DNA from 2 places in the Massilimicrobiota sp. An105 genome. Region 2 is predicted to be linked to the other one. Evidence: a T-box and tRNA genes for the amino acid it is inferred to sense, from the RefSeq annotation. Region 2 holds a T-box; the other holds one or more tRNA genes.
The links. The T-box of region 2 lies ahead of trpS (tryptophan--tRNA ligase). A T-box ahead of a tRNA ligase gene usually reads a tRNA of that ligase, here a tRNA-Trp.

Region 1: it encodes a tRNA-Trp, which carries the amino acid that the T-box ahead of trpS (tryptophan--tRNA ligase) is inferred to sense. The anticodon was not compared.

Annotation. Positions count from the first base shown of each region.
Region 1 covers NZ_NFLY01000008.1:32,566-43,557, reverse strand. Annotated here, with positions in the region: gene B5E48_RS03500 (MerR family transcriptional regulator) at 1-726, shown strand, start outside; gene B5E48_RS03495 (pyridoxamine 5'-phosphate oxidase family protein) at 865-1,374, opposite strand; gene B5E48_RS03490 (MurR/RpiR family transcriptional regulator) at 1,760-2,593, opposite strand; tRNA gene B5E48_RS03485 (tRNA-Trp) at 2,961-3,034, opposite strand; tRNA gene B5E48_RS03480 (tRNA-Glu) at 3,038-3,113, opposite strand; gene B5E48_RS03475 (hypothetical protein) at 3,213-3,578, shown strand; gene B5E48_RS03470 (GNAT family N-acetyltransferase) at 3,581-4,105, shown strand; gene rpmF (50S ribosomal protein L32) at 4,192-4,359, opposite strand; gene B5E48_RS03460 (YceD family protein) at 4,372-4,893, opposite strand; gene B5E48_RS03455 (nucleotidyltransferase) at 5,040-6,200, shown strand; gene B5E48_RS03450 (threonine/serine exporter family protein) at 6,228-6,980, shown strand; gene B5E48_RS03445 (threonine/serine exporter family protein) at 6,982-7,437, shown strand; gene pheT (phenylalanine--tRNA ligase subunit beta) at 7,685-10,075, opposite strand; gene pheS (phenylalanine--tRNA ligase subunit alpha) at 10,080-10,992, opposite strand, start outside.
Region 2 covers NZ_NFLY01000017.1:15,098-38,561, reverse strand. Annotated here, with positions in the region: gene B5E48_RS06490 (ABC transporter ATP-binding protein) at 1-91, shown strand, start outside; gene B5E48_RS06485 (ABC transporter ATP-binding protein) at 92-1,828, shown strand; gene B5E48_RS06480 (hypothetical protein) at 1,853-2,341, opposite strand; gene B5E48_RS06475 (acyl-[acyl-carrier-protein] thioesterase) at 2,465-3,193, shown strand; gene B5E48_RS06470 (MATE family efflux transporter) at 3,365-4,717, opposite strand; gene B5E48_RS06465 (hypothetical protein) at 4,801-5,391, shown strand; gene B5E48_RS06460 (RluA family pseudouridine synthase) at 5,382-6,287, opposite strand; gene B5E48_RS06455 (methyltransferase domain-containing protein) at 6,284-7,093, opposite strand; gene B5E48_RS06450 (MurR/RpiR family transcriptional regulator) at 7,312-8,070, shown strand; gene B5E48_RS06445 (Gfo/Idh/MocA family oxidoreductase) at 8,099-9,130, opposite strand; gene B5E48_RS06440 (Gfo/Idh/MocA family protein) at 9,117-10,100, opposite strand; gene B5E48_RS06435 (heme-binding protein) at 10,097-10,543, opposite strand; gene B5E48_RS06430 (hypothetical protein) at 10,743-11,015, shown strand; gene B5E48_RS06425 (tetratricopeptide repeat protein) at 11,016-12,125, shown strand; gene B5E48_RS06420 (TrmH family RNA methyltransferase) at 12,112-12,852, shown strand; gene B5E48_RS06415 (MalY/PatB family protein) at 12,845-14,008, shown strand; gene fba (class II fructose-1,6-bisphosphate aldolase) at 14,091-14,957, shown strand; gene B5E48_RS06405 (AfsR/SARP family transcriptional regulator) at 15,216-16,400, shown strand; gene B5E48_RS06400 (hypothetical protein) at 16,553-17,110, shown strand; gene trpS (tryptophan--tRNA ligase) at 17,150-18,139, opposite strand; T-box leader at 18,175-18,374, opposite strand; gene spx (transcriptional regulator Spx) at 18,478-18,933, shown strand; gene B5E48_RS06385 (cache domain-containing protein) at 19,083-19,772, shown strand; gene B5E48_RS06380 (putative bifunctional diguanylate cyclase/phosphodiesterase) at 19,773-21,323, shown strand; gene B5E48_RS06375 (glycosylasparaginase) at 21,326-22,279, shown strand; gene B5E48_RS06370 (copper homeostasis protein CutC) at 22,290-23,030, shown strand; gene B5E48_RS06365 (CYTH domain-containing protein) at 23,037-23,464, opposite strand, start outside.

The DNA of each region.
Region 1 (10,992 bases), on a different contig from region 2:
ATTTTAAAAACAATTTTATTATTACGTTCTATGGAAGTATCCATAGATGATATTAAACTTATTTTCAACAACAAACTCTCTATAAGAGAAGCACTAGAATCAAAAAAAGAATTTATTTCTAACTCTAAAAAGAAGTTAGAAGACATAGACAAAAAAATAAATGATTATATTAAAAGAAGAAGAGTGAAAGTGTCATTTGATAATCAAACTCTTGATCAATGGAAAGGTTATGATACTCTCTATCTTAATGATGATCATATAAAATATAATGAAGTGATTGTCCCTTTATCTCAAATACAACAAATAAACATTTCCATGTATAGTTCTATGTCAGTAGGTCATGCAGGTGTTGGCGCATATGGAATAGGCGGAGTTTTCTTTCAGTATTTTATTGATTTAGATATTGTGACATTAAATGATACATATTCATATTCTATTTTAAATAATAAACTTGTCGTTGATATGTTTGATTATATTCTAAAAAATAACATTACAGTCTATGATCCACTTCACCTTATTGAACTTTATCATGAAAAACATGATCCTGTTGCTTTAAATAATTATATTAATAATCATTTTAAAGATTGGGCAAAAAAATATCATTTAGATAATCCTAGAGATAACTTTGCATATTACAGTGAAGTCTATCAAAATAAAGAAAAAAATGAGAAAAAAGATATCTTTGGTTTAAAGATATTAAAAAAGACATTAAAAAAGAAATACTAAATAGAAAACAATCACCTTTATATGAGTGATTGTTTTTTTATCAAAGTCATTTTATTTATAAATAATGATTTACAACTTTGTTAAGAGACCCAAAAAATATGAGGATATTTTTATTTTTGATTTCATATATCAAGACTTTTATTCTAACGAGATATGTCTTTTTGTCTTTTCTTCAGGATGGATATTATTTCTTCTTTTTCCTACCATATCTAAAACTTTCAATCTAAAAACTGTTGTCGCTTTCATAAGATTTGTATTAAATTGAAATTCTTCATTATGATAATGTTTCATTAATATTTTTAATGCTTCAAATTTATCCTCATCTTCTACGAATTCAATTTCTCCATGACCAATTACACTTGCATATCCCATTGTACATGACATTCTTTCATCATAAAGAATAATATTATGTTCACAATCCATTTCAAAAGTAGCCTTATTGTTTTGTTTAATCAAGTCTAATTTTTTTCCTTGATTAGCACAATGAAAATACAAATACAATTGATCATCTTCTTTATCTACACCAAAATTCAATGGGACGATATAAGGATAATCTTCATCAAATAATGCCAAACGACACACATCACACTTATTGATAATATTCATGATTTCATTAAAATCTGTTATTTCTCGATCTTTTCTTCTCATAATACTTCTCCATTTGACTTAATAGCTTCTTTACAGCGATAATAAAACTCAATTTCTACATAATCTAAATAATAGTTTCTCAGGATACACTCTATGCTTTAACCATCATTACATCAGCAATACTTAACCCTTTTGACGTTTCCACAATAACATATTTAAACTGATATGCATCTAAGGTCCCACCCCATAAAAATTCTTTCTTAAAACCATGTATAATTTCTCCTTTTCATAAAACTGTTGACATATTTATCATACATTGTTTTTATAATTATACAATACACAGAAATGATTATGGAATATTGCTACAAAATTGATAATCAAATCCTTTTAAAAATGTTACATTGTAACAAAAAAAAGCAGTCAGAGCTGCTTATAATCTGTTTGATTACACCTTCTTATCAAATAGCGACCCATAAAGCTGATCCACTTCTTTAGCTTGTTGTAAATTGTCTGAAATGATAATACTGTATATCAGATCAAAAATATACTTTAAAGAAATATAAAAGACCATATCCTTTAAGCTTTCAAATTCATCATGAACCATACCATGTAACAAAATAGCCTGCTTTTTTGAAAGAGGATTTTCTTTATGACTTGTAATGATAATAAAAGGAATTTTTCTTTCGATCAAAATATCAGCAATATTTAAAAGATGTTCATTTTTGCCATTTTTACTTATCATAATGACTGTATGATGAGAATCCACATTCAAACTCAGCCATAACTGTTTATCCCTGTTTTGGTAAACCGTTGTTATTTTTCCTGTACTCAACAATAAATGACTAGCATATTCACCAATGCAGGCATTTGTATCATTAGCAATAATATCAATATATTGATTCTGCGAAATATGGAACATAACTTCTTTTAAAGTATCTACTGAAAGCATATGCTTTGTCTGATTCATAATACCCACTTCAATTTCAGACAACTTCTCCTTAATTGAAAATAAGCTTTCATGAGATAAAATTTCCATATCTTTCAAATAATATTGATTTAAAAAAGAATGAATATGAATTTTAAAATCATTATAACTTACAAAACCAAGTTTTTTTACGAATCTTACAACAGCTGTTGCACTGGTGTATGTATTTTTAGCAAGTTGATGCGTAGACAGATGAATCACTTCATCACTATGATCAATAATATATTGAGCTAAATATAAATCATTATCATTCAATTTATAATCTTGTGCTATTTTTTCTAAAATCAGACTCATAAAGCATCACTTTCCTCTTCTATTTTCAATTTATTGTTTATAAAACTCATGTTTATGATACATTGATTATTTCATGAAAATAACTATTTCTATATTTTATAAAAATATTATACCATACTTTTTAATTTCTCGTTTATTTCCTGTTAGAGTAAATACTTCTATTTGAGAAATGATATTGCAAGTCAATTAAAAAGATGAAATCTCTATAAATAATAACAAAATTATCAAATATTTTTTACATTAATCATATATAGATTTCATTGAATAAAAAGCCACCCAATTACTATTTATCTCAATGAGATGACTTTTGTCGTAAATAATATATTTGAATAAGAAAAAAGAGCGATCAATCGCTCTAACTTACTGATGGCAGGGGCGGCAGGAATCGAACCCGCGTCCACGGTTTTGGAGACCGATGCTCTACCATTGAACCACGCCCCTATATGGTGACCTGTACGGGATTCGAACCCGTGAATGCATGCGTGAAAGGCATGTGAGTTAACCGTTTCTCCAACAGGCCAATTGATTTTGCTTTGTAATAATAACATATAAAATATAGAAAAGCAATAGAAAAAATAAAGAAATAGTGATATTATAGATAAGTATTGGAGGAAATAAAATGTTTGGTTTTGGAAAAAAAGTAGAAATTAAGAAAATAGATATTAATGAAGGATTTCGTCAATATGAAAAAAATCCTGATAAAATCACAATTATATGTTTAGATGAATTAAAAGACTATGATGAATTACATATTGCTGATGCAGAATGTTTTCCTTTTCGTTTATTAGATAGATTTGAAGAATCATATCCTAATAAAAACATGAAATATTATTTATATGCCATTAACAAGGCACTCAGTGAAAAAGCCTGTAAAAAACTATTAAAGAAAGATTATGATGTTTATGATCTAGGAAGTTTTTTAAATTATAGAGAAAGAGAAGAAGGATTTCAAGCGACAAGAAAAAATCGTAGAAGAAAAAGATAATAATGAAAATTCTTTATAAAAATATACTCATTCGTGATGCAAAAGAAAATGATGCAACAATTCTTACAAAATGGTGGAATGACGGAAAAATAATGGCTCATGCTGGATTTCCAGAAGGTATCAATACGACCGTTCAAAAAGTTAAGCACCAGCTCCAAGAAGAAATCAAAAATCATAAGCATCGTCTTATTATCGAATATAAAGATTGCCCCATTGGGGAGATGTGCTTTTTTCCTTGTCATGACGCAGTTGAAATTGGTATTAAAATATGTGAAATAAATATGCAAAATCAAGGTTTAGGTCATACCATACTCACATTATTCATTCATGAACTCTTTCAAAAAGGTGTACCCAAAATAGTTTTAAGTACAGATTTGAATAATCTTCGTGCGCAACATGTTTATGAAAAAATAGGTTTTCAAAAATATGATATTCAATATAATTATTGGAAAGAGCCTCAAGGAGAAATGCATTCAGCTATTTTTTATGAACTGTTACCGCAAAATTTTATTCATCAACGAAAATAATTTTCAAAAAATAAGAGAACAGCTAAATCGCTATTCTCTTATTTTCATTTATTCATAAAAAAAGCCCTTGAAATAAGGGGCAGTTTTTATAACACTTTTTGTCCGTTGTAAGTTCCGCAATGTTTGCATACTCTATGAGATAATTTATATTCTCCACATTCTGGGCAAACAACGACACTTGGTACTGTTAACTTGTCATGTGTTCTTCTTTTGTTTCTTCTTGTTTTTGAAACTCTTCTTTGTGGTACTGCCATAGGTACACCTCCTTATTCCTTATCCTTAAAATAATCTTTAAGCTTCGCTAAACGAGGATCAATATAATCCTCATCATGTTTTTCATCCTCTTCACTTAATACTTTCCAGCCATGACCTTGAGTCTTTAAAGAAACACCTTCCTTAACAACTCTCATTGGAACTTCCAGCATAATCTCCTGGAAAATGACAGGTGTTAAATCAACAATGTTTTTCTTAACTTCTATAACCTCTTCATCATCTTGTGGTTTATAAAAAGCAAAAATAACATTTGATTCAATATGGAAAGGATAATCCACATCTTCCAATGATATGGCACATGGTAAAATCATTTCTCCATCTATTTGGAAATCAACGTATAATTGATGATTTTTTGTGTCTAAACGTCCCTGTCCTTGAACATGAACATCCTTTAAACCATTAATTTGGGATAAATTATGGAACATTTCTGATGGAAAACTTAATTTTTCATCGAAATGAAAACAACCATCTTTTTGTTTAATAATCCATTGTAAATTCCATTTCAAAAAAATCACCCTTTACATCGCATAGCCCATTATATATAAAAGTAAGAAATATGTCAATCTAAATTTAAATATTTCATTGAATATTTCCACTCTTTTCAAGTAAAACTATGTTTATTTCCTAAACTATGTTAAACTATCCCTTGGAGGTGAAAGCCATGAGAATATTAGGATTAATTGTTGAATATAATCCTTTTCATAATGGACACATTTATCATATCCAAAAAGCAAAGTCTCTGGCACAATTTGATTATACAATTGCGATTATGTCGTCATCATTTGTACAAAGAGGTGAACCAGCTATTATTGATAAATGGAAACGCAGTCAGTTAGCAATCGAATTTGGTGTAGATTTAGTGATTGAATTACCTTTTGTTTATACTTGCCAAAGTGCTGACTATTTTGCAAAAGGAGCTATAGATTTATTAGCAGCTATAGGGGTCACTGATATATGTTTTGGTAGTGAAGATGGTCGTATTTCAACTTTTGTTGATATCGCTCAAGCCATTTTTCAACATCAAGATGTCTATAATGAATATGTTCAAAAAGCTATGAAAAAAGGATTACGCTATGCTGATGCCTGCAATCAGGCACTTCAATACATTATGAATAAAGAAATTAAAACACCCAATGATTTATTAGGACTCAGTTATGTCAAAGAAATTATTTTCCATCAATATCCTATAACTCCTCATTGTTTTCCAAGAACAAATGCTTATCATGGATTAAATCTTCAAACCATTGCCAGTGCATCAGCTATCAGAAATGCTATAAGAAATAAGCAAGATTTTTCTCATTCCTTGCCTCATGCCGATCTTTATCATCATTGTGATCTTTTTCAACTTGAAGATTTTTTTCCATATTTACAATATCAAATTTGTACATCCAGTTTACAGGAACTAAAAAGCTATCATATGGTCGATGAAGGTTTAGAAAATTTATTATATAAACATATCCAATCTTGTTCATCAATGGAAGAATTCATCAATCAGTTATCCTCTAAACGTTATACACGTCCACGTATTTCGCGTATGCTTATTCATATTTTAATGAAGAACACAAAAAATGATATTCATAATGCCATGCATGTCGATTATTTAAGAGTCTTAGCTATGAATCAAAAGGGAAGACAATATTTATCTACTATTAAAAAAACATGTCCTTATTCTTTAATTACCAACCTGCCAAAATATCATCACCCTGCTTTAGAAATAGAACTGAAAGCAACACGTTTACTTTCACTTTTATCTTCTCACCCACAAGCACTTATTCAAGAAGAATTTTCACATATTCCATTGATTCAATCACGAGATTTATGATATAACAATTATCTGTGGGGTGAAAAAATGAACGATTTAGACATTTTACAACAAATCAATAAAATTGGACAATTGTTATTAAAACATGGTGCAGAAATATACCGTGTAGAAGAATCTTTAAAAAGAATGTGTGAAGGATTTGGCTTTACTGATATTGAAGTTTTCGCAATCCCATCATATTTTACTTTATCATTAACTTTGCATGATGGAACACCCTATCAATCATCCAGGCGATCACGTAGTAATCATACTCATCTGGATCATTTATATGAACTCAATTGCTTAGTCAGACAAATCAGTAATCAAGAATTATCTCTAGATGAAATCAAAAATCAAATTGAGATAATTGAATCCGAAAGATTGAATTATCGTCTCATACTTATTGGTTATATTGTATCCGCAGCCATGTTCTGTGCATTTTTTGGTGGACATATCAATGAAATGATTGTTTCTGCTTTTATTGGGTTTATTTTATACTACTTTATATATCTTTTAGAAAAGCTTGATGTTAATGGAATTGTTCGTACAATTCTAGCAAGTATGGTTTTAGCCAGTATTGCTATTATTGCACAAAAAATAAATTTCATTACTAATCAACAGGCAGTGATTACAGGAACTTTAATGATTCTTGTTCCTGGTATTGCTATTACAAATAGTCTAAGGGATATTATTGGCGGTGACTTTGTTTCTGGATTATCTCGTATGATTGAAGCTATTTTAATAGCTGCCAGCATTGCTATTGGTGTAGGGATTATGATGATGGTTTTACAAGGAGTTTAAAATGGAAGGGTTTATACAGTGTTTATCAGCTTTTATAGGCTGCTTTGGTTTTACTTTTATATTTAGAATACAGAAAAATATTCGATTTTCTTTAACAGGATCTCTTATTGGTGCGCTAGGATGGTTTATTTATTTAGCAACTGCTTCACTCAACAATATTTTCCTACAAAGTTTTATTGCAATGCTTTGCGTATCATTGCTTGCTGAATGTTTTGCTAGGTTTTTCAAAGCCCCTGCTACCATTTTTATTGTTATCGGTTGCTTTCCATTAGTTCCTGGTAGTGGTATTTACTATACAATGCTGTATGCTGTACAAGGGATGAATGATCTTTTTATGAAAAGCTTTTTATCCACTTTAGGAACCAGTCTTTCACTAGCTTTAGCTATTTTAATTTCCTCTACAGCATTTCAAGTTTATAAAAGAATCAAAACAAAGAATTTTATTGATATGGGATAAATAAAAGAAGTTATAATGCTAAGATGATGAGCATCTATGTATTATGACTTTTTATTTTATACACATTCATAAAATCATATCATTATATAATAAATAAAAAAGGAGATGAACAAAATCATCTCCATTTATAATCAATCATGATAGTTTGAAAACTTTTAACTTCTAAAGTAAGCCTTCATCAGTTCGTTTTCAATCCGTTCTTCAAATAACAGTATAAACCGCATAAAGAGAACTCAAAGCATTGCATTTAAACTCTTAAATGTGCTCCATATTCTTTAGAAACAACATTTAAAATTTGTTCCATAGTTGCATTAATTGTTGCATCATCCAATGTTTTTGAAGCATCCTGGAATGTTAACGCAATAGCAACAGACTTTTTACCACTTTCAATACGTTCCCCTTCATAAATATCAAAAATCTTTGTATCAACAATGAAACGTTGACCTGCTTTACAAATAGAGCGTACAACATCATTAACAGGAATATCTTGATCCATAACCAAAGCAATATCTCTTGTTACTGAAGGATATTGTGGAATATCTGTAAATTTAATTGCTGGTTTCTTTAAATTTAATAAAACAGATAGATTTAATTCTGCAACATAAACATCTTTGACATCGTATTTTTTCGCAAGGCGAGGATGAATTTCACCAATAACACCAACAATGTCATTACCCATCATTAAATATCCACTTCTTCCAGGATGGAAATTTTGATTATCTTCTTCAACACGTTTTAATGTATAACGTGATTCTTTAATTCCTAATTTCTTTAAAATTGTTTCCACAAATCCCTTAACTAAATAGAAATCAGCTTTTTGTTGAATTTGTTGCCATGTCACATCATGATACATACCTGTGCATGCAATAGCTAAATTTTGAATTTCATGACCTTGAGAATAAGTATTAGAAATTTCATAAATCATAACATCTTTTTGAGAATGAGCTGTATTATAATTGATTGCCTGTAATAAAGATGGAATTAATGATTTTCTTGTTACACTTCTTTCTTCACCGATTGGCAACATTAAAGCAATATGATCATCTTTATGGAAAAGATTAAAATCATCCACCATAGATGGTGAAGTCAACGTATATGTTATAACTTCATGTAATCCTAAATCTGTTAATAAATGTCTTATTGCTTTTGTATGACTTTGAACAGGTGTTAAAGCCCCTTTTGTCATTTCCATTAATGGTAATGTAGATGGAATATGATCATAACCATACATTCTTGCAATTTCTTCAATGACATCCGCATCCATTGACATATCATTACGATATGATGGAACATGAACAGTAAATGTTTCATTATCTAATGTATATGTAAAATGTAATCTTGTTAATATATCTTCAATATCTTCAGTTGAAATTGTTGTTCCTAGTAATCCATTGACGCGTGATGTTGTCAATGTAATCACTTTTTCTGCCATTTCATAATCAGTCATGACTGTTTGATAAATTTCTTTAGCATCAGCCAATTCTTCAAGTAAAGCAGCACAACGATTTAGAACACGAGGTGTATTTGCTGTATCAATAGCTCCTTTGATATAGTGTTGAGAAGCATCTGTTAATAAATTTAAACGACGTGCTGTATTTCTTAAAGTAGCTCCATGGAATGTTGCAGCTTCAATGACAATATTCACTGTATTTTCATCAATCTTTGTGTCATCACCACCCATGACACCAGCAACACATCCAATTCCCTGATCAGTAGAAACAATAATATCTTCAGGTAAGATTTCATATTCTTTACCATCTAATAATGTTGCTTTTTGATGGAATCCAGTCTTAATAACAAAACGTTTTTCTTTTAACTTATCATAATCATACATATGAATAGGTTGTCCTGTTTCTAACATCACAAAGTTAGAAATATCTACAATATTATTAATTGGCTTAATACCACTTGCCATTAAAAATGTTCTTAACCATTCAGGTGACTCCTTTGTTATCACCCCTTTGACTAATTTAGCCCCAAAACATGGACATAAATCTGTTTGTACATCAATTTCAATATCGCTTTCTAATTCATTTAAAGTTTTCATTTCTGGAACATGAACATCTCTTTTTAACAATGCTCCGACTTCATAAGCCAAAGCAATCATTGCCATACAATCAGCACGATTTGGTGTTAAACCAATATCTAAAACAGTATCATCATACCCCATATATTTTAAAGCCTCTTCACCAACTGGAGCATCAGCATCTAAAACATGAATTCCTGCTTTATCTTGTTCACGTAATAATCTTTGATCAATTCCAAGTTCAGCAATGGAACAAATCATACCGTTTGATTCTATACCACGTATTTTGGCTTCTTTAATTTTAAAACCATCACCTAAATCACATCCTGGTAAAGCCACAATCACTTTTTGCCCAGCAGCAACATTAGGAGCTCCACAAACAATCTGTTGAGTGACTCCATTTCCTACTTCTACTTGACAAATATTTAAATGGTCACTATCAGGATGAGGAACCTTTTCTTTTACATATCCAACAACAAGTTTATCACCTCTTGCAAAGACATGCATTCCTTCAACTTCATGACCTATAGATGTCAATTGATCAGCAATTTCCTGAGCTGAAAAATCATCAACTTTTACATATTGATTTAATAATTTTAAACTTGCTTCCATATGTCTAATCCTTTCTTACAAATTGATTTAAGAATCTTAAATCACCACTATAAAAATCTCTAATATTATCAATACCATATTTCAACATAGCCACACGTTCTAATCCAATACCAAATGCAAATCCCTGATAAACCTGGCTATCAAATCCACACATTTCTAAAACTTTAGGATTCACCATACCAGCACCTAAAATTTCAATCCAACCTGTATTTTTACACATTGAACATCCTTTTCCATTACAGTTATAGCATGAAATATCAACTTCAACACTTGGTTCTGTAAATGGGAAATATGAAGGTCTTAAACGAATTTCACGTTTTTCACCAAACATCTTTTTCGCAAATAATTCCAATGTTCCTTTTAAATCAGCCATAGTAATATTTTTATCAATAACCAATCCTTCACATTGACTGAACTGATGCGAATGTGTTGCATCATCGTCATCACGGCGATATGTTTTTCCTGGACAAATAACTTTGATTGGTCCTCTTCCATTAGCCGCTAACATAACATGTGCCTGAACTGGTGATGTATGTGTTCTTAATAAAGTATTTTCATCAATATAGAAAGTATCTTGCATATCTCTTGCAGGGTGATCCTTTGGTAAATTCATAAGCTCAAAATTAAAATGATCGCTTTCAACTTCAGGACCTTCTGCGATACTATATCCCATTCCAATAAATAAATCTTCTAATTCTTCTCTAATCATTGTTAAAGGATGAATTGTTCCAAGTGGCAATTGACTACCAGGTAAACTAATATCAATTTTTTCATTTTGAATTTTCTTAAGCATTTCAGCTTCTTCTAATACTTTTCTCTTTTCTTCAATAGCTTGTGTTATCTCTTGTTTAACTTTATTTGATACTTGTCCAAAAGACGCACGTTGTTCTTTAGACATATCTTTCATTGACTTCATT
Region 2 (23,464 bases):
AGTGGGAATGGGAAAACATGATGAGTTGATGAAAACTTGTGAAATATATCAACAAATTGTCACATCACAAATGTCTAAGGAGGTGGCATAAATGGATATCAAAACAATGAAGCGTTTATTATCATTTTGTCGCCCGTATATGAAATATTTATATTGTGCTTTATTATGTTCATCAGGACAGATTGTTTTTACATTGTTGACACCTGTTTTTATTGGACAGGCTGTTGATCATATTATTGGACAGGGACTCGTGGCGTTTGATTTGTTATTTCAAAAAATGCTTTGGATATTGGGAAGTGTTCTGATTGCGGAAATTTTTGATTGGCTGGTAGTGAGATTATCTAATCGTATGACATATGCGATTACAAAAGATTTACGTGATCAATTATTTGAAAAATATGAAACATTGCCTTTAAGTTATATTGATAGTCATGCTCATGGTGATCTGTTAAGCCGTATGGTTAATGATATAGATTTAATTGGTGATGGTCTTTTACAGGGATTTACACATTTATTTAATGGGATTGCGACTATTATTGGAACGATTTGTTTTATGTTATATATTCAAACAACAGTTGCATTGATTGTGATTGTTTTAACACCTTTATCATTGGTTGTAGCAACAATTATTGCCAATAAGACATATAAGTATTTTCAAGAACAACTGGCTTTAAGAGGAGAACTTGGTGCTTATGTAGAAGAAATGATTGGCGGTGTTAAAGTTGTCAAGGCTTATGGTTATGAACAAACAAATCAGGAGCGCTTTGAAGAAATCAATCAGCGTGTTTATATCAGTGGTGTTAAATCACAGTTTTTAGGAGCATTAGCCAATCCGAGTACAAGAGTTGTCAACAATATTGTTTATGCCAGTGTCTGTATTGCAGGATCTTTATATGTGATTGGTGGCTCTATGAGTGTTGGAGCTTTATCAAGTTTTTTAAGTTATGCCAATCAGTATACAAAACCTTTTAATGAAATTTCTAATGTCTTTACCGAATTACAAACAGCATTGGCTTGTGCTTCAAGAGTTTTTCATTTATTAGATATAGATTCAAGTCCTAAACAGGGTTCAACGAAAACACTTTCGCATATTCAAGGACATGTCCAGATTCAACACCTCAGTTTTTCTTATCGAGATGATGAACCATTCATAGAAGATTTCAATGTGGAAGCAAAACCAGGGCAAACCATTGCAATTGTAGGACCAACAGGATGTGGGAAAACAACTTTCATTAATTTATTAATGAAATTTTATCAGCCACAACATGGTCAAATATGCATTGATGGTATTGATATTCAGGATATGAGCAGTGATTATGTCAGAAGTCTATATGGAATGGTTTTACAAGATTCTTGGTTATTTCAAGGAAGTATCAGGGATAATATTGCTTATGGAAAAAAAGAGGCAACTGATCAGGAAATTATAGAAGCTGCCAAAAAAGCCCATGCACATAAATTTATTATTCAGTTAAAAGATGGCTATGATACAATGATTAGCGAAGAAGGTGGAAATCTATCACAGGGGCAAAAACAGCTATTATGCATTGCGCGTATTATGTTAGTTAAACCACCAATGTTGATTTTAGATGAAGCGACAAGTTCAATTGATACACGTACTGAAAAGCAAATTCAAGAAGCGTTTGATTTAATGATGGAAGGACGTACAACCTTTATTGTTGCACATCGTTTATCAACTATCCAAAAAGCTGATCAGATTCTTGTCATGAATCATGGACAAATTATTGAACAGGGAAAACATGAAGAGTTATTGAAAAAGCATGGCTTTTATCATCATTTATATTATAGTCAGTTTGAAATACAAAAATAAAAACACGAGCTTCGTGTTTTTATTTTATCGAGAAATCATTTTTCTTAATTTTGTCTTATCAACAAAACGTGTTGGGAAACTATAATCTTTTTGAGCATAAACAAATGTAACTTTATTGTTATAAGTGAAATTCACTTTTTTCAGTTTACGATAATCTATCAGCATTCTTCCTACCATTAAGTTCTTACGACCTACTAGCACAATTGTTGAAAGAAAATAAGCATAAACAACTGTTAATAGTGCTGCTGCATTTAATCCATTATGGAAAAATGATGAACGAGAAGTGATGATTCCATATATAACAGCAATAATACCACCCATAACAGCAATCAAATAAATGATAGTTAAAATTACATAAAAAATAAGACCACCAGTATTTAAACAAAGCTGTAAAGAATGATCTTGTTTACGACAACGAAAAAACGTAACAATAATGTTAGCAATAGAATATGTAAACCAAAGAAAAATAATTATTAAAACAAACGATAGAACTAATGAAAAAATTTCCTGCATAAATTAAACTTCCTTTCATACTTCTCTATTATACATATAATTTTGCTTTTCGCCTAGAAAAAAATGAAAATATGTGAAATCTTTATGAATTTTTATTATAATAGACACTAGGGAAGTGAAAATATGGAAGATTTAAAGAGTTATGAAACACGTGTTATTGAAATTAATGAAGTTGATGATATGGGAGAATATTTCTTTCATCATCTTTTGAATCGTTTTGCTCAAATTGCAACAGAGAGCGCTATGAAGTTAGGTGTATGGAATTATGATATGATGTCAAAATATGGATGGGTTGTGGCTAAACAGTATCTTCATTTAGATGAACCTATTCATTATCAAGATTGTATTGAATTATCAACAACGATTTCGAAAGGAACATATGTAAGTTTTCCAAGATATTATTATATTAAAAAAGATAATCGTCTGATTGGCACATGTTCTTCTGTTTGGACATTATTAGATATTCAAAAAAGAAGAATGGTATCACCACAAAAAATAGGGATTACCTTTCCAGAAGCGCCTTTGGAGCATTTATTAGAATTACCACCAGCTATTCAAAAAGATATGGAATTCCAATATATCACAGAAAGAAAAGTTCTATATAGTGATGTTGATATTAATCAGCATATGAACAATACACGTTATGTTGAATGGGCATTGGATTTCATTGATTTTGATAAACATCATCATTGTTATATCAGTGATTTGAATATTCAATATCGTAAAGAAATTAGACCATTAGAAAAAGTTAAACTTTTTATGGCTGAAAATGGTCATCGTTATATTGTTGAAGGAAGAAATCAGGAAGATGAGGTTTATTTTACAATAGAAATTTATTTTCGTGATAGATAATTTTCATAATATGAAAACATTTTTATAAAATTTATGATATGATAAGCATGTCCCAAATATCTATAATCGTATTCGTTTTCCCGTAAGAATACAAACAGGAAATAAGTTGCTTTATAGCAACTTTTTCTTTTTTACAAAACAGAAAGAATAAAATATGATTTATGATGTCTTTTATAGTGATTTTTCCAGCCATTGACCACGTTGTTGACGATAGAGAAGCAATAAACCTCTGACACATAATTCAATGCACATAGCCAGCCAAACTCCATGTAATCCCATAGTTTGAACAAAAAGAACGGATAGAGATAAACGAACACCCCAAATACTCAAAAGATTGAGTAAGCTTGGTATAAGAGTATCTCCAGCTCCACGCAAGGCACCAGAAGCTACAATGGAAACACCATAGAGTGGTTCGGCAAAAAGTTCAATTCGTAAAACTTCTGTAGCCAGCTGTTGGGTCTGCACATCTGGAGTTAAGATTTGAAAAACAAATGGTGAAATGACAAACATAACAATCGCAATGATTCCCATGATGATAGCACCAAAGGCAACAGTTAAATTGGAAAAGGACTTTGCAAGTTCTTTTCTTTGAGCACCCATGCATTGACCAACTAATGTGGTTGCGGCAGCTTCCAGTCCATATCCAGGCATATAACATAAGCTTTCAGCAGTGATCGCAAAGGAATGAGCAGCAATTGCAATTGTTCCTAAAGGGGCAATAATCTTTGTAGACATCACCATGGCACCACAAATCGCTATATGTTCAAAAGCTAAAGGTGTTCCAATCTGAAAAGCATTTTTCAATGTTTCTTTTTCAAGATAGAACTTTTCATGATTTTGGAATTTTAATAGAGAAGAATGACAAGTTGTATACCAGAGATTGATAAAACAGACTGTCAACTGGGCAAGCGCTGTTCCAATGGCTGCCCCCACAACACCAAAGTAATGAATGAAAATAAGATTATAAATCACATCTAATCCACACATGGAAGCATTGAGTAAACTCGGTATTTTCATATTACCACTACATTGTAACATGGAACTGCATAAACTATTTAATTGTAAAATAGGTAAACTTAATGTGAAAACAAGAAAATAGGCAGAAGCATTATCAAAAATAGCTGGATCAGCACCTAACCATGTTAATAAACTTTGATTTACAAGCACACCGATGATTAATAATATACAAGAAAAAATGAGGGATGTGATAAGCGCGGTTTTGAAAGTACGACGTGCTTTTTCATATTGACTTGCACCAATGAGTTGTGCCACCTGAACCGCAAAACTGGTTGCCATAGCACTACATAGACCACTTAAAAGCCAGCTGCTGGTTGATACAATTCCAATTGAAGCTGAAGCATCAGGACCGAGATGTCCAACCATCGCAGCATCAATATATTGCATTAAAATAGAAGAAATTTGTGATAAAATCGTAGGAATACTTAATTGAATGATAATATTGATTTTTTGTTTATTTGAAAGTACAGATTGATTTTTAATGATTTCAGTGAAATTTGTTGCCAAAAAAATTCCTCCCATCTTTAAGACATTGGAATCATTATACAATATTTTGTGGGTATGTTACAATAATGTCAAGGAGGTCAAATATGAAAAAAGAATTGGATATGATTCATATTTATGAAAACGGTCAATGTATTGGCTATGGTGGTAATCAGGACTGGTTTTTAGATGATTGGGCCAAAAAGGCTGGTTGTGCCAGTGTTTTAGCAAGTCATCTTTATACATATTATTTATCTATCACACAAATGTCAAAGTCAGAATTTTTAGAAATTATGAATCAGATGTTTCAACGCTTTACTCCAGGAAAAATGGGTTATCCATTTTTATATAAATTTGCAAGAACATTTTGTCAGATGATGCAAGAAAAGCAGGTGTTCTTGAAACCTGTTTACATGAAACAGCCTAAAAGTTACTGGCAGGCTATGAAATTTATTGAAAAGAGTATAGATGAAGGTAATCCAGTAAGCTTACTGATTTTATCTCATCAGGCCAAAGAACTTGAAGATGCTAATTGGCATTGGGTTTGTATCACAGGATATAAACATAGTTGTGATGGAGAATGGATTATGTTTTCTGATTGTGGTATACGTCGTGAAATAGATGCTCATATTTTATTTGATCTAAATGAAAAGAATGTTATGAAAATGGTCAGTATGAAAAAGAATCCTCAAAATTGAGGATCCATTTTTTTTATAAGTTTCAACATATCTGATGGAGGCTGACAAGTGAAGGTCAGTTTTTCTTTGGTAATAGGATGAATGCATTCTATTTGATAAGCGTGCAACGCCTGATGATTCAACAGGGCAGAAGAGTGACCATAAAGTTGATCTGATAAAATAGGATGTCCAATAGCAGACATATGAACTCTAATCTGGTGTTTTCTGCCGCTATCTAAAACACATTCTATCAAAGAAAGATGATTCTTGCTGGAAAGGCAACGATAATGTGTACATGCCTTTTTACCATGAGGATGCACAATCATGCGTTGTTGATGGTGACGGTCTTTACCAATCGGTTTATCAATGGTATGCCATTGATGATCATGAAAATTTCTCTCAACAATAGCCAAATAATGACGATGAATGTCTTTCATAGACAATTGATAATCTAATAAAGGCTGTACAAATGCACATTTCACAAAAATCATCAATCCACTTGTTTCATAATCTAAACGATGAATAAAACGAACGGGAAGATTATAACCCTGTTGATGATAATAGCCACTGACACGGTGCGCCAAAGAATTTGTATCATCTGGTTTAGCTGGAAAGACTTGAAGAAAAGGTGGTTTATTCACAATCAATAAAAACTCATCTTCATAAACAATATCTAAATCTTCATATACGGGTGGATACATCCCATCATCTTCTTGAAAAGCTTTGAATGTCAATTGATCACCTTTGACTAATACTGTTGAAGGTGAAACATAACGATTGTTGACAAGATATGATTTATTTTGTTTCATAAGATGAATTGTTTTTTTAGATAAATGAAACTGTTGAAATAAATCAATGATGGATATAGGTGAATCAATAAAGAGTGTTAAATAAGAGTGACGAATCTGATATTTCATGAGACTTGATAAACTGTTATACGAATATCAATAGTCACATCAAATTCACCTAAAGTATCTAAAACATGACGACGTTCTTTTTTAATATGATAATAATGGGGTGTCATTTGTAAAAGATTGAGTGTATCTTCTTTTGTCTGTAAATGAATGGTCTGTTTATAATCATAACTTTCAACAACTGAAAAAGGTAAACGTATATGCTGATCAGATTTGATTTTAATTTCATCATAAATCAGTTCTTTGAATTCCACAAGATGATAGGGATTAGCTGTAACATGAATGATATAGCCATTTTTCTTTAGACAGCGTTCTATTTCCTGTGCATTAACAACCGTAAATAAAGCTGTTATAACATCCAAAGAATGATCATCAATAGGAATGTTTTTAGAATTACCTACAATCCAATAAATATCTTTGGTATATTTTGTAGCCATTTGAATACCAATTTTAGAAATATCTAAACCATAAATTGTTGAATCGTCATTTAATAGTTCTTTGATACGATATGTATAATAGCCTTCACCACATCCTAAATCTAATAATTGACGTGGAGAAGATGTATATTTTGTTAGACAGTGCATAACTTCATTTAAAATACCATCATAATAGCCTTTATTTAAATGATGTTGACGACATAGAAGACTTTCTTTATTATCACCAGGATTATTTGTGGCTTTATCTGGATTTAATAAGAGATTGATATATTTTTGTTTCGCAATATCATAACAATGACCATTTTGACAACGATAACTTTTACCATCGAGAATAAGTGGTTCATGACATTTGGGACAAGCAAGATGATGCATAAACTTCCTCCTTTTTTGTGCATTATATCATGTTTATATATATTTGAAAATACAAAGCGTCCTAAGAATGTATGCGAATGAATAAAACATGTTTATTATTTTGAAAGGACTTATCAAAAAGAAAAGAGGCATGTTATAATGGGAAAAAGGGAGTGAAGGCTATGAATATCATTGATTTGTTAGACAATGAAACTTTATTTACAAAAAATGAATGAGAGATTGTTCATTACATCAAAGAAAATCCACAGGCTGTCATCCTCATGACGATTAAAGAATTTTCACAGGTGACTTTTTCTTCGAATGCAAGTATTATTAGACTATGTAGAAAACTAGGCTATAAAGGCTTTCGTGATTTTAAAATAGACTTTATGCGTTATATGGAGTCTTTAAAATATGTCAGGCAGGATATTGATTTTTCATTTCCTTTTCAAAGTGATGAACCGACCTGGCAGATTATTAATAGCTTAGCGCATGTCTATAAGGAAAGTATTGACTTGATTAATAGTCAGTTAGATATAGATGAACTCGAAAAAATTGTGGATTTACTTGATCGTAGTCAAAGAGTCTTTATTTATGCGACTGGAGATTCCAAGATGACTGCTATGGGTTTTACTAATAAACTCATCAAAATAGGAAAATTCTTTTATATCGCAACAGAAAATAAAGAAGAAGTTTCTTTTTCTAAGGCTGCTACACCTCAAGATGTGGCCTTATTTATCACTTATTCTAAGCAGGATGTTTATCGTGAATCGCTCAGAATATTATTATATAATCATGTGCCTATCATCACAATTACCTCTAATCATGATGATATTCTATTTAAATATAGTCGCTATCATATATTGATTCCTCATAAAGAAAAAAATGAAAAAATAGCTACATTTTATTCGCAGATATCTTTTCAATATGTTTTGAGTATTCTTTATTCCTTGTTGTATAAAAAGCAGAAAAAGTCTATAGACAATAGACAATCATAAAAAGAGATTTCACAATAGGAAATCTCTTTTATTTTAAATTTTGAACTCCCTTTTCTAACATTTCCATTTGTAAAAGAGTTTGTTCATGTGTAATGATTTGCGGTTTTCCATTGACTATACAATCATAGATACCATCATAAACTCTCGCATAATCACCATCAACACTAGGAACTTTTTCTTCGTGATATTGACCTTGATCATCTACATATGTTAATACACCATAATGTGCAGGAGTATCCTTTCCAAAATCTTCATGATCAGGCATATAGAATAATTTCAGATGTTCTTCCTGACGATCTTTTGTTTGTTTGACAAACATTCCTTTTTTTCCATAAACAATAAAACTTGGTCTTTCTTTGATTCTAAAATAACTTGATTTGACAGAAACTTTTAAAGTCCCATAATAAAGATCTAAATCAAAATAATCATTCATTCTTCCTTCACCAAGCAATTGTCTGACATCATAATGAACATGATCAGGTCGACCAAAATAAGAAATCACTTGATCTAAAGTATGACATCCATGACCATATAAGTAAGAATGGGCTGGATCAAAGTGATCAACATTTTCTGGAACTTCAGGACGATAATAATCAAAATGCATTTCTAATTCTAATAAATCACCTAATTTTCCACTTTCAATGACTTTTTGAACAGTTAAAAAATCGCTATCATAACGTCTATTTTGATAAGCTGAACAATATAATCCTTTTTGATTCGCTAAATCAAAGATTTCTCTTGCCTGTTTTGAATTTTCCATAAATGGTTTTTCTACTAAACAGTGCTTACCTGCTTCTAGTACCATTTTGGCATAATTATAATGAAAATGATGTGTTGTACATACAACAATCATATCAATGTCAGGATCTTGTAGTAATGCATTGACATCTTCACAATATTCTACACCATCAATGGCCTTCCATATATCATGACGAACGTGAATATCAAAAATCTTTTTAATCATAAATTTGTTTTGTCTTTGTAAAACAAATGGAATATGGTAACGATTGGCACTTTTTCCATTTCCAATATAACCTAATACTAATTTATTGTTGATCATTGTCAAAAATAACTCCTTCCTGTTGTCTACCTTTTTCCATAACTTGAGCAACCTGTAAACTTAATTCTATCATGGCTTGTGCTTTTTCAAAATCTTTTTCATTAATGATTCTGATAAATTCTTCAAATTCATAGTATAAACGATGCTGATCTTGAGGGAATTCATATTTTGTCTGATGTCCTTTATTATCAATGAATGTATATTCAGTCATCTGATTCATAGGTTTATCAATCACAATAACGCCCTGATCTCCCTGAAGAGTTGAAGTAATAGGCGCTTTACAGTCTTTAGCTCCAATAGAAATCGCTTTTAAATGAGGATACTCTAAAACCATAATACCGCTTGTATCAATACCTTTTTCAATATTAGCAAAGTAATGCTGATTTTCAGGCTGTCCCATTAATCCTATAATAGCATGTAAGTTATAAACATTTAAATCCATTAAAGCACCACCAGCTTTATGATAATCAAAAGCAGGTAAAATACGACCTTCTTTAAAAGCGTCATAACGTGATGAGTATTGACTATAATTAAAGTTTAAGATTTTGATTTGTCCTAATTTGGATAAATGTGTTTTTAAAGATTGATAGGCTGGTAAATAATGGATATTCATAGCTTCTAAAATGATGACATGATGTTCATGACTTAAAGCAATTAAATCTTGTAATTCATGCGCATTGGCACAAATAGGCTTTTCAATAATCACATGCTTTCCTTTTAATATCGCTTTTTTCGCAAAACCATAATGCAAATGATTAGGTAATGCTATATAGACTGTATCAATATCACTGTCTAATAATTGATCATAGTCATAAAAGATTTGATCTAAGTGATACTTTTGACATAATTCTTCAGCTTCTTGTTGAGTTTGTGCAGTTGCCAGTAAATATGTTTTTTTAATATCGAACTTTGAGTAAGTTGTCATTAAATCTTTGACAATCATTCCGGTTCCTAAAATTCCTAATTTCATGATTGCTCCTTCTTTCTTTTTAATTTTTGTAGACAATGGACGATGATTTGATGATCTTGATCATGTTCTAATCCTGAAACAATACAACATCCTATTCTTTGATTTTGAACCATTAATGGAAAACCACCACCACATATCGCCAACTGGGAATCTTGGAGATAATGATCATATTGATGTGTTTGTTCATTCTGAGCCCAGATATAAAATGAGGAATGACCAAATGTTTCAACTGTTTTTTGTTTACGATTCAGCCATTCATCACCTGTTTTTCCATTCATCAGGTATTGAAAAACAATATTATGATGCAAAACAATACGGATACGAATGTTTTTGAGATGATCTTGTTTCACTTTTTCAACAAGCATCTGTCCTAAAATATAGGCATCTTCATGATCGAAAGACTGAAAAGATAAGTCCTTTTCTAATTGTAATAAATCATCCATATTTTCACCTCAATGAAATTATCTCATAAAATCTAAAAAAGGGAAATTATTTATAGAATTTTGAAAATAAAGTTCATGATTTATATGGATAATGAAAAAAAGTTGAACTTTTTTATCAAAATGATGAAAATCAAAAAAGGGCTTTATTTTTTTAAGAAATCAAGTAGAATAATGTTAAGAGTGATGAAAGGAGAAGTTTATGGGATTATTTAAAAAGAAAAAAACGGTCATTGATTATGATGCCATGTTTAAAGAACAATATAAGTCTATTAATCAAATCACACAACAGGCTCATAATGAATTGGATTATGTGATTAAAGAATCTTTATATGAAGTGATTGTAGAAAAATATAATGAATTGATTGATTTTATTGATCAGGGTGCTCATTTTGATAAAGCACATTTTGAAGCACTACGAGACAATGCGAAAAAAGAATTACAATCAATTCATCAGATTAATCAAAGTGAATAAATGAATATTCAGATTATTGAAAAGGTTATAGATGTCTTTAATCGCTATGGAGATGGATTAAGGTTTCAGATTGAACGTTTTGAGGAAGTTTTAAATGATGAAGCACCAGATATGATGGATGAATGTTATTTGGTTGTTTTAGGAATGAAAATGGGTGTTTTTGAAGCTATTATATTTGATGAGGATTTTGAAATCTCTCGATATGTTCGCTATTTATGTGAATTTGCTTCATTAAGTGAGGAAGAAGCTTTATTTATGGTGAGTGTATTTTCTCAAGTGATTGATGAAATAGGTTATTATTTTGAAATACCTGATGTTGAAGAGTTTTTAAAAACAGCTTATCAACAAAATAATGATTCACATCTCTATGTTCTGGCAAGAACTTATTTTTTAGGTTTTGGAATCAAACAAGATTATGAGAAAGCTTTTGAAATCTTTTCTTATTTATATCAGCGTGGATATCATGAATGTTGTTATTATATCGGTTATATGTATGAACATGGATATGGTGTTGAACAGGATATTGCACAGGCATTCAATTACTACAAACAAAATGTTGACAGCTTATCAGCTTTAAGGTTGGGGCTGTTTTATATGTATGGACGCTATGTGACTCAAGATGATCAAAAAGCAATCCAGTATTTATCACAAAGTCAACAAAAAGAAGCATATCTTTATAAAGGAATTTTATTAGAAAAACAGAGAGAATATTCTGAAGCTTTTCAATCTTATTTATTAGGAGCAAAGCATTTTCAAAAAGAATGTATGTATAAGGTTGGACTGTTATTGAAGTTAGGTATAGGTGTGGATTTGGATTTGAAAGAAGCCATGCATTATTTTATATATGGATATTATCTGCTGCAGGGAGATTGTGCCTATGAACTGGCTATGATTTACTTTGATGGTATTGTTGTGGATAAAAATCAAAAGAAAGCATTAGATTATTTACATCAGTCAGCACGATTAAATAGTTATGATGCTTGCTTATTGTTAAGCCAATTATATGAACTTGGACGTTATGTAGAAAAGAATCATCGCTTTGCTTTGTCTTATTATCAGCAGGCACAAATCATCAGGAAGGAAAAAGAAGGGGAATATGAAATTATATAAAAAAGGAAATGATCAGTCTTATACTTTAGGTGTTTTTCCAACGATTGAACTGTTAAAGCATAGACCAAAGGATGTCGTCAGAGTGGTTGTTCATTCATCCATTCATCAAAATAGGGGATATCCTATGATTCAAGAATTATGCCAACAATATCATATTCCGATTGATGTACATGATCGTACGATTGAAAAATTAAGTCCTAAGAATAATTGTTATGCGATTGGCGTTTTTAAAATCTATACATCCCCCTTACAACAGGCTCATCATGTTGTTTTGGAACATCCCATGGATATGGGAAATATGGGAACAATTATGCGTACAATGTTAGGATTTGGATATAAAAACTTAGCTATTATTAAACCAGCTGTTGATATTTTTGACCCTAAAGTCATTAGAGCATCAATGGGAGCCATCTTTCATTTGAATGTTGCTTACTATGACTCATTTGAAGAATATTATCATGCATTTTCTGATCATGAGTTCTATCCTTTTATGTTGAAAGGGGCTAAAAATATTCATCAGGTTCATTCTCATCAATGTCATAGTTTGGTTTTTGGTAATGAAAGTCATGGTTTGGATGATACATATTTAAATTATGGTCAAAGTGTTTTTATTCCTCATCATGAGGAAATTGATTCATTAAATTTGTCAATGGCATTAGGAATAGCATTATTTCATTTTTCAAAAGCAGAATTTGAAGGAAAAGAGGTATTAAGAGAAGATGTATGATTTTGATAAAGTGATTGAAAGAAAAGGAACAAACAGTGTGAAATATGATGGTGAAAAAATGCAAGATTCACATATGATTCCAATGTGGGTAGCAGATATGGACTTTGAAACTCTTCCAGAAGTCAAAGAAGCTTTGGTTAAGCGTGCCAGTCATGGCGTTTTTGGATATGCTACACCAACTGAAAGTTATTATCAGTCTGTCGTTAACTGGATGAAGACACGCCATCATTTTGATATTCAAAAAGAATGGATTGTCACAACTTCAGGTGTTGTAGGTGCTTTAAAATTAGCGGTAAGAGCCTATACACAAAAAGGTGATGCCATTATGGTAATGAAACCTGTTTATTATCCTTTTGATGCATCTATCCATTTAAATGAAAGAATGGTTGTAGAATGCCCACTTGTATTTCAGGATGATCATTATGAATGTGATTTTGAAGTGTTTGAAAAACAGATTGTTGATCATGATGTCAAGATGTTTATCTTATGTAATCCACATAATCCCATTGGTAAAGTCTGGACACGTGATGAATTGTATCAGATAGGTAAAATTTGTCAAAAACATCATGTTTATGTGATTAGTGATGAAATTCATATGGACTTTATTTATGAGGGAAATGAACATGTTCCTTTCTATAATGTAGATCCATCATTTGCTGAATTCAGTATTATTTGTACAGCACCATCTAAAACATTTAACTTAGCGGCTCTACAGACATCTAATATTATTATTAAAAATGAAGATCTACGAGAAAAATTTCAAAAAGAAAAAAATGCTTCAGGTATGAGTGATCCTAATATTTTTGGATTAGAAGCTTGTGAAGCAGCTTATACATATGGAGCTCAGTGGGTTGATGAATTGGTAGATTATTTATCTGGAAATATAGCTTATATGAAAGAATTCTTTGCTGAAAGACTACCAGAAATTAAGGTGATTGATCCACAGGGATTGTATCTTGTCTGGGTAGATATGCGAAGCTTAGGTATGAATAAAAATGAATTAGAAACATTTATGTTGGAAAAAGCACATTTATGGCTGGATGAAGGTTATATCTTTGGAACAGGTGGAGAAGGATTTGAAAGATTTAATGTCGCTTGTCCACGTTCAACATTAAAACAAGCTTTAGAACAATTAGAAAAAGCAATAAAAGAATGATAAAAAAGAGAATATTTATGGAAATTTTCATAAAATCAGTGTATGATATATGTGTAAAAAAAATGTAAAGGAGATTTGAATTATGGGATTAGTTTCAGCTAAAGAAATGCTTGATAAAGCAAAAGCAGGTCACTATGCTGTTGGTCAATTTAATATCAACAACTTAGAATGGACTAAATCAATTTTATTAACTGCGGAAGAATTAAAAGCACCAGTTATTTTAGGAGTTTCTGAAGGAGCTGCTAAATACATGACTGGATATAAAACAGTTTCTGCAATGGTGAAAGCAATGGTTGAATCTTTAAATATTACTGTACCAGTTGCTTTACACTTAGATCATGGTAGTTATGAAGGAGCTAAAGCTGCATTAGAAGCTGGTTTCTCTTCAATTATGTTTGATGGTTCTCATTATGGAATCGAAGAAAACATTGAAAAAACAAAAGAAATCGTAGCTTTATGTCATTCAAAAGGTGTATCAGTTGAAGCAGAAGTTGGTTCAATTGGTGGAGAAGAAGACGGAGTTGTCGGTAAAGGTGAAGTTGCTGACCCTAAAGAATGTAAAATGATTGCTGATTTAGGTGTAGATTTCTTAGCAGCAGGTATTGGAAACATTCATGGTAAATATCCTGCTAACTGGGAAGGTTTAGATTTTGATGCATTAGATGCTATTCAACAAGAAACAGGAACTTTACCATTAGTATTACATGGTGGTACAGGAATTCCTGCTGATATGATTAAAAAAGCTATCTCATTAGGAGTTTCTAAAATCAACGTTAATACTGAATGTCAATTATATTTCCAAGAAGCTACTCGTAAATATATTGAAGCTGGTAAAGATTTAGAAGGTAAAGGATTCGATCCTCGTAAATTATTAGCTCCAGGTGCTGAAGCTATTAAAACTTGTGTTAAAGAAAAAATGGAATTATTCGGATGCATTGGTAAAGCTTAATTTCATGTGAAGCAAAGTCAACTCATTGAGTTGGCTTTTTTCTGTATAAAAATACATATTCATTCATCTTTGATTATATGTAAAAGTGATTATTTTTTAGAACATTTCATAGAAAAAATAACAAAAAAAGACATCAACTTTGTTAAATGTGTAAGCGCTTGTTTGAATTATGTTATTATATTCTAAAATTCTTGTCAAATTTAAAGAAAACTATTAAAATAAAAATGAAAACACAGATTATATAGGGAGCGTGGTTATATGTCAATGAACGATTATGTTAATATAACAATGTTTCGTAAATTTTCGTTTTCATATCATAATTGCACAATTGATAGTGACACGATGAAATCTGAAAAACTTGTGAAATTATTTGCTTATCTCCTATCTCATTATCAGCGAACAGTGCCTTCTAATGAACTGATTGAAATGTTATGGTATTTAGATGATGTTGATAATCCTATAGGAGCATTAAAAAATTTAATATATAGATTAAGAGCCTTATTAAAAAAAGAGTTTGGATTTACAGACTTTATTATAACTGGAAAAGGATCGTATGCGATTAATTCGGCATATCATTTAAGAATAGATACAGTTGAATTTGAAAAGTATGAAAAATATTTAAGAGATTCTTCAAAACCAGAATATTTTGAAAAGTTTCTTAATGAATATACAGGGAAGTATTTGGTAGAAATTAAAGAAGATCATAATACTTTATCTAAACGTGTTTATTACCATTCACTTTATATGGATAAGGTTGTTGAATATGCAAAACTGTTGGAAGATAAACAGGATTATGAGAAGATGGAAACAATAGCTAAATGTGCTATTGAGATTGATAATTTAGAAGAGTCTATTTATGAAATCTGGATTCGTTCTTTATATTTTCAACAGCAGTATAAAAAAGCAAAAGAGATATATAAAGCAACAACTGATTTATTGTATCAGACTTTGGGTGTTAAACCATCTGAATCAATGCTGAAATTATATGAAATGATTAAAAAAGAAAGTCATGATGAAGATTTAGATATTATGGAAATTCAACAGGAACTTTCACGTGATGAAGCTTATGGTGCTTTTCTTTGTGAATATGGAACATTTAGAGAAATATATACTATGCAATCAAGAATGATGGGAAGATTGGGAATTTGTTCTCAGTTATGTTTAATCACAATTCTTGATCATTCACAGATTGAGGATCAACATTCCCAAAAAGCCATTGAAAGAATGATGACGAAAGTACAGGATGCTTTACTCAATGGACTTCGTATTGGTGATGTTGTATCCAGGTTAAATGTGAATCAGTTTGTTGTTCTTTTGCCTGCATGTCATAATGACGATGCCAAAAGTGTTATGAATAGAGTTTTACGTAAAATAAAATATTCATTGAATCATACAACATTAACGATTGATTTCATGGTTGGAGAAATCATGCCAAAGCAATAAAGCGTGACAAATAAATGAAACAACATATATTGACATACCCATTTTAGACTTACTGCAACAGTGAGTCTTTTTCTTTTTATGATGATTATAGAATGGTCTTTTTAGGTATAATAAACATATGATACATTACAGGGGGGTTGAATATTTTGTTAGTGAATTTTGTTTATGATGATGAAGAATTATTAGAACCATATGAGTGGCAGGATGATGATTCTTATGAAGAAATAGAAAATGCACCTCTTTATCATGTTTCAACAAAACAGTTACATGATTTTTTATATGCGAAATTTTATCAATTCAGTGGAACAGATGGTATTTTTATTGTTGGTGATGGTCATTATTGCTTTGTTGTGGATATTAAAAATCATACAATTGTACGTAGAGGAACTTTTTCATGGCAACAAAGACAACAGATTAATGACATATTAAAACAAGAACCGATAACTTTTTTTCAATATCAGATCAAAGATGAAGCTTATGATAAAGAATTTGGTTTAACAAGAAATGAGCGTTTAAAGAAAATGTGTCTAGAAGAAGTTATTGATGAGATTTTTGTGGTCCGTTATGATGTCTTTTTGGAAATATGCCAACAATTTCATATTGAGGGAGAAAATCCCAGTGAAAAATATTTGGCTTTAAAACATAAGATTGAAAAAGGATATACATCCTTGCATGAATTATTGTATAAAGAATTGGTTCAAAAAGGTTAAAAAGCAAACTTCATATTCATAAGAAGTTTGCTTTCTGTTTTATTTCTTTTTAATTGTAATTCCAATTTTTCTTTCCACTTTGGCTAGTTTTTTTCTTGCAATGATGCGTGCTTTCTTGGCACCTTCTTCTAAAATATCATCTAAATAAGAACCACTCATAATTTCATGATAACGATTTTGTATCTTTTCAAGTTCTTCTCCTAAAACTTCAGCTAAATCATTTTTAAATTCTCCATATCCTTTACCATCATATTGTTTTTCAAGATCTTCAATAGGACGATTTGCTAATATTGAATAAATTTCCAACAAATTAGAAATACCTGGTTTATTTTCGGGATCATAATGAATATGACCATCGCTATCCGTCACGGCAGATTTGATTTTCTTTTTAGAAATATTGATATCGTCTAAGATATAAATGGTTCCTTTTCCTAGTTCATCGGATTTGGACATCTTCTTTGTAGGATTTTGTAAATCCATGATACGTCCACCTACTTTAGTCACTAATGGTTCTGGAATTTTGAAAGTTTCGCTATAACGTGAATTAAATCTTTCGGCAATATCACGACATAATTCTACGTGTTGTTTCTGATCTTCACCAACCGGTACAAAATCAGGATCATACATTAAAATATCCGCATTCATTAATGAAGGATAATTAAATATACCAGCACCAATGACTTCGTTTTTGGCTTTCTTATCTTTGTATTGTGTCATACGTGAAAGTTCTCCCATAGACACCATACATCCTAAATACCAACCAAGTTGAGCATGTTCTAAAACATCAGACTGTAAAAATAAAGTCACTTTTTCAGGATCTAATCCAGCAGCAATATACAATGCAATTAAATCTTTTGTATTTTTACGTAAATCTGCAGGCTTTTGATAAATAGTCATAGAATGAAGATTAGCAATAAAAATAAACATTTCATATTCATCCTGATAAGAAACAAAAGGTTTGATAGCTCCAATATAATTACCTAAAGTCACACGACCAGTTGGTTTAATTCCACTTAACATTCTTTTCATCATAACGACCTCCTTTAAAATAAAAAACGTCCTTAAAAAAGGACGTATAAATACGCGGTACCACCTTTATTCATATCATCGATATGCACTCTTGTCTTAACGCGACTCACGAAAAATGACTCATGCCATTTTTAGCTCCAGAATCCCAATTCATTATCGTTCATGGCTTGTTTGCATCACCCACAAGCTTTCTTAACATGAATAGATAACTACTCCATTCTTTCATTGCTGTAAAGTCATTATAGAACGACAAAGATGTAAAATCAATAGAATCATAAAAAATAATTTCATAATTGTTGAAAATGATGTATAATGAGTAAACAAGAGGAGATGATGTAATGATTAGAATTTATACAGCACCAAGTTGTGCTTCATGTAGAAAAGTCAAAGCATGGCTGAAAGAACATCAGATTCCTTATGTTGAAAAAAATATTTTTTCTACATTATTACGTGAAACTGAGTTAAAAGAACTTTTAGAAAGAAGTGAAAATGGAACAGATGACATTATTTCTAAAAGATCAAAGATTATTAAAGAAAATAAAATAGATTTAGATGATATGTCTATTAATGAATTAATTCATTTTATTCAAGAAAATCCATCTATTTTAAAAAGACCTATTATTATTGATGAAAGACGTTTTCAGGTCGGTTATAATGCTGAAGAAATTCGTGCTTTTATTCCTCGTGAACTGCGTCGTTTACAAGAATGTAATAATAGTGACTTCTGTCCACAATTTACTGATATTAAGGAACAATATTATCAGGACCATAAATGTGATGATGGTTGTGAATAAAAGATAATGAGTCGTTTCTATACTGAGATAGAGGCGATTTTTATTTTGTGAGAGAATGTTTTATAGTTGTCAAGAAAGTGATATAATATCATGGAGAAATGAGAAACAATGGAGGAAAAAATGATGATAAAAGGGGAACTTGAGAAAAAATGAAAAAAATGATCATAATTTCTTCTGTTATTGTAGTGCTGCTTTTGACTATGAGTATTTTTTTGCGTATTTATTTAAATCATATTGTCAGAAATAATATGATTGACCAAGTTGATAATACTGTTGATAAATACATTCATATAATACAAAAACAAATAGATAATGATTTTCAATTTTTAGATTCTTTTGCTAGTGTTTTACAGCTGGAAAATATAACAAACAATCAAGAATTTCCACAGGTTTTAGAAGAAACTAATGAACAAAATGATTTTATAACGATGATGTATTTTGATTTGGATGAAAGGGGAGTTGTTGCCAATTTAAATCAAGAGATATTGGTCAATAAGCCTCTAACAGATTTTCAAGAAGAAATTCAAAGTGTTGTTTATGATGCTTTGGCTGATCAACGTACTGTATCTGATATTTTTCAAAGTCAATTAACTCATGAAATGATTTATGCTTATGGAATCCCAGTTTATCAAAACAAACAGATTGTGGGAGCTTTAATCGCTACACAAACAGTAGAATTGCTGATGGATGCTGGGCAAGGAAGTGGTATTTTAGGTGGGGATACATATGCTTATCTTGTTGATGAATCTGGTCAAGTTTTAGTCAACTCTCAATATGATATTTTTCATCAGACTTCAATATTTCAACAACCTTTTTTGCAAAAACAAGATTATCAGTAAATGAAAGAACATTTAAAAGATCATCAAGATATAACATTTTCATTTGAATATGAAAATGCACAATATCATGCTCTATTAAAACCTATTGGATTAAAAGATTGGAACCTTTTATGTGTTAATATGTTGGAAAATTCTCACTTGTTTGCTGATAGGAATATGAGAATGGTAGGTTTGATATTTTTAAGTATCATATTGTTAGTTGTAGGATTGTTGATTTATGGTTATCGTATTATTTTAAAAAACAATCGTGAGTTACAGAAAGTCGCTTATTTTGATCATTTAACAGGAGCGTATAATTTTTCTTATTTTATGACTTTGGGTGAACGATACTTTATGGATAATAAGTGTTGTAGTGTGGCTGTTTTAAATATTCATCAATTTAAGTTTTTTAATGAAATTTTTGGTCATGATTTGGGAGATCAGTTGTTATGTCATGAAAAGAAAGTGATTGAAAACAATCTACATGATGGAGAATTTTTTTGCCGAGATACAGCAGATCAATTTTATGTTTTTCTATGTGAAACAGAGGAATCCGTTTTATTGACACGCCTTAATCAAATGATGGAAGAGATTATTGAATATATGGATTTATTACACACAAATTATCATTTGAAGATTCATTGTGGTGTGGCGATATCAAGTGAAGAACTGATTGTGGATAATTGTTTTGAAGATTTAATGGTCAGAGTTATGTTTGCTTTAGCAAAATCAAAGGAAACGCTACTTTCTAATATTTGGTTTTATGATATTGAATTACATAAACAGGAAATAATGGATAATCATATTGAAAGTCATATGGAACAGGCTTTAAAAGATGGAGAATTTCAATTATATTTGCAGCCAAAAGTTGATATGGAAACTGGTCAATTACAAAGTAGTGAAGCTTTAGTCCGTTGGATCACACAAGATAACCAGCAATTGTATCCTAATCAATTTATTCCTATTTTTGAAAAAAGTGGCTTTTGTATGAAATTAGATATGTATATGTTTGAACAGGCGTGTCTACAAATTAGAAAATGGATGGATCAAGGTATAGAGCCTATCGGTATTTCTGTCAATCAATCTAAATTATTGTTCTATGAATCTGATTATGTCGAACGATTAAATGCGATTGTTCAAAAGTATCAAGTACCAGCTCATTTGCTGACTTTAGAAATATTAGAAGATTTGGTCATTAATAATGTAGATGCAGTCAATGAAAAGATAGAACAGCTACATCAAATAGGATTTAAAGTTTCAATGGATGATTTTGGAAGTGGTTATTCATCTTTAAATATTTTAGGAAAGATCGATATTGATGAATTAAAGATAGACAGAATATTTTTACAAGAAATATTAGATGGAAAAAATAAGAAAGCTCAAATTATTTTGGAAGAAATTATTAAATTGACAAAAATTTTATCTATTTCTACAGTTGTTGAAGGAATAGAAACAAAAGAATATCATGATTTTGTAAAGTCACTTGGTTGTCATTATGGACAGGGTTATTATTATGATAAACCTATAAGTCAACAAGAATTTGAAATACGATATATGAAAGAAAGGAGATAAACATGTGGGGGATTATTGCAACTTGGCGTATGGCTAAGGAAGGGATTGAAAAAGCTGAAAAAATATTAGATAGTCAAGGTGATGCTGGTGATGCTATTGAAATAGCTATTAAAGAAGTGGAAGATTTTCCTTATTATAAGTCAGTGGGATATGGTGGATTACCTAATGAAGCCATGGAAGTAGAATTAGATGCAGCATACATGAATGGAGATACTTTAAGTGTTGGAGCAGTGGCTTCTCTTCAAGATTTTGCAAATCCTATATCAATTGCCAGACGTTTATCGCATGAAACAGTCAATTGCATGCTGGTTGGTCAAGGGGCTGAAAGTTTTGCCAGTCAGGAAGGTTTTGAAAGAAAGAATATGCTTACGGATCGTGCTAAGATTCATTATAAAAATCGCATCAAAGAAGAGCAATCAAAACTCCAGCCATATGCTGGTCATGATACAGTTGGGATGGTGTGTTTAGATGATTCAGGTAAGATGACAGCAGCGACATCAACGAGTGGATTGTTTATGAAGAAAAAAGGGCGAGTTGGCGATTCACCTATTATAGGTTCAGGTTTTTATGTGGATTCACAAATTGGAGGAGCTTCAGCGACAGGCTTAGGTGAAGATTTAATGAAGGGATGTATTTCTTATGAAATCGTCAGACTCATGGCACAGGGAATGCATCCGCAAAAAGCTTGTGAAAAAGCTGTTTTTGAACTTGAACAAAAGTTAATCAAAAGACGAGGGCATGCAGGGGATTTATCTGTTGTGGCTATGAATAAAGATGGAGAATTTGGTGTAGCAAGTAATATTGAAGCATTTTCTTTTGTCGTTTGTTTACCACATTTAAAACCAACTGTTTATCTGGTGCAAAGAGAAGGAAATCATTGTACCTATCAACCCGCCAGTCAACAATGGCTTGATGAATATATGCAAACACGCATGGCCCCATTGAAAGAAAAGTAGAGGAGATTGTATGAAACCAATAGTAGAAATTTGTTGTGGGAGTTATAGTGATGCTTTAGCGGCATGGAAAGCTGGAGCAACACGCATTGAATTGAATAGTGCTTTATCATTAGGTGGTCTGACACCTACATTGGCTACATTGAAAATGACAAAGCAAAATACAGGTTTAAAAGTCATAACAATGATTCGCCCTAGGGGTGCTGGTTTTTGTTATGATGAAGAAGAATATGAAGTGATGAAACAGGATGCAAAGATCATGTTAGAAAATGGAGCAGATGGCTTGGCATTTGGATTTTTAGATGCATCAGGACATATTGATGAAAAACGTACTCAAGAATTTGTTGAGCTCATCCATGCCTATCATAAGGAAGCTGTTTTTCATCGTGCTTTTGACTGTGTGGATGATCCTTTTCAGGCTATTGAAATATTGATTCAATTAGGTGTTGATCGTCTTTTAACAAGTGGTTTAAAAGCAAAAGCGATAGATGCTCTTGAACTTTTAGAAAAGCTTCAACAGCGTTATGGACAAGATATAGAAATCTTAGTTGGTAGTGGTGTGAATGCTTCAAATGTTTTAGAAATCTTACAGAAAACAAAAGTGCAACAGGTACATAGTTCCTGTAAAGATTGGGTTGAAGATGCTTCAACGATAGCAAAAGATGTTTCTTTTGCTTATGCGCCTGCTCCACATGAAAAAGATTATGAAATCGTCAGTCAAAAATTAGTTGAAAACATACTTCAGCAATTATAAAAACAGTCACTTATGACTGTTTTTATATGCTTCAAAAGCACGTGCAACTTTACTTGGACAATTGTGTTGATAGTGTAAATGATAAGGCTCAATGATTTTTAAAAATTGTGAGAATCCTTGGGTTTCATCATTGACTTCAAATTCTAGTTCATAATCATGTTGATCTAAATAAGTATTTTCATCTAAAGATAAAACACCTTCAGGTAATTGAATATCATAACGATGGGTTGTTAATGAAAAGGGATGTTGTAATTCATTGATCTTAATGCCATCATTTTCTAAAATATCCGTAATTTCATTTTTTAAACGATATTGCAAAAATAAATTTTTTTCTGTTTCTGTTAAAGACAGATTGGTTTCTAAACGATGATTTTGATAAGGTCTTTTTAAAGTGAGTTCGTACTGATTGTTTTTAGTACGAATACGTAACATAT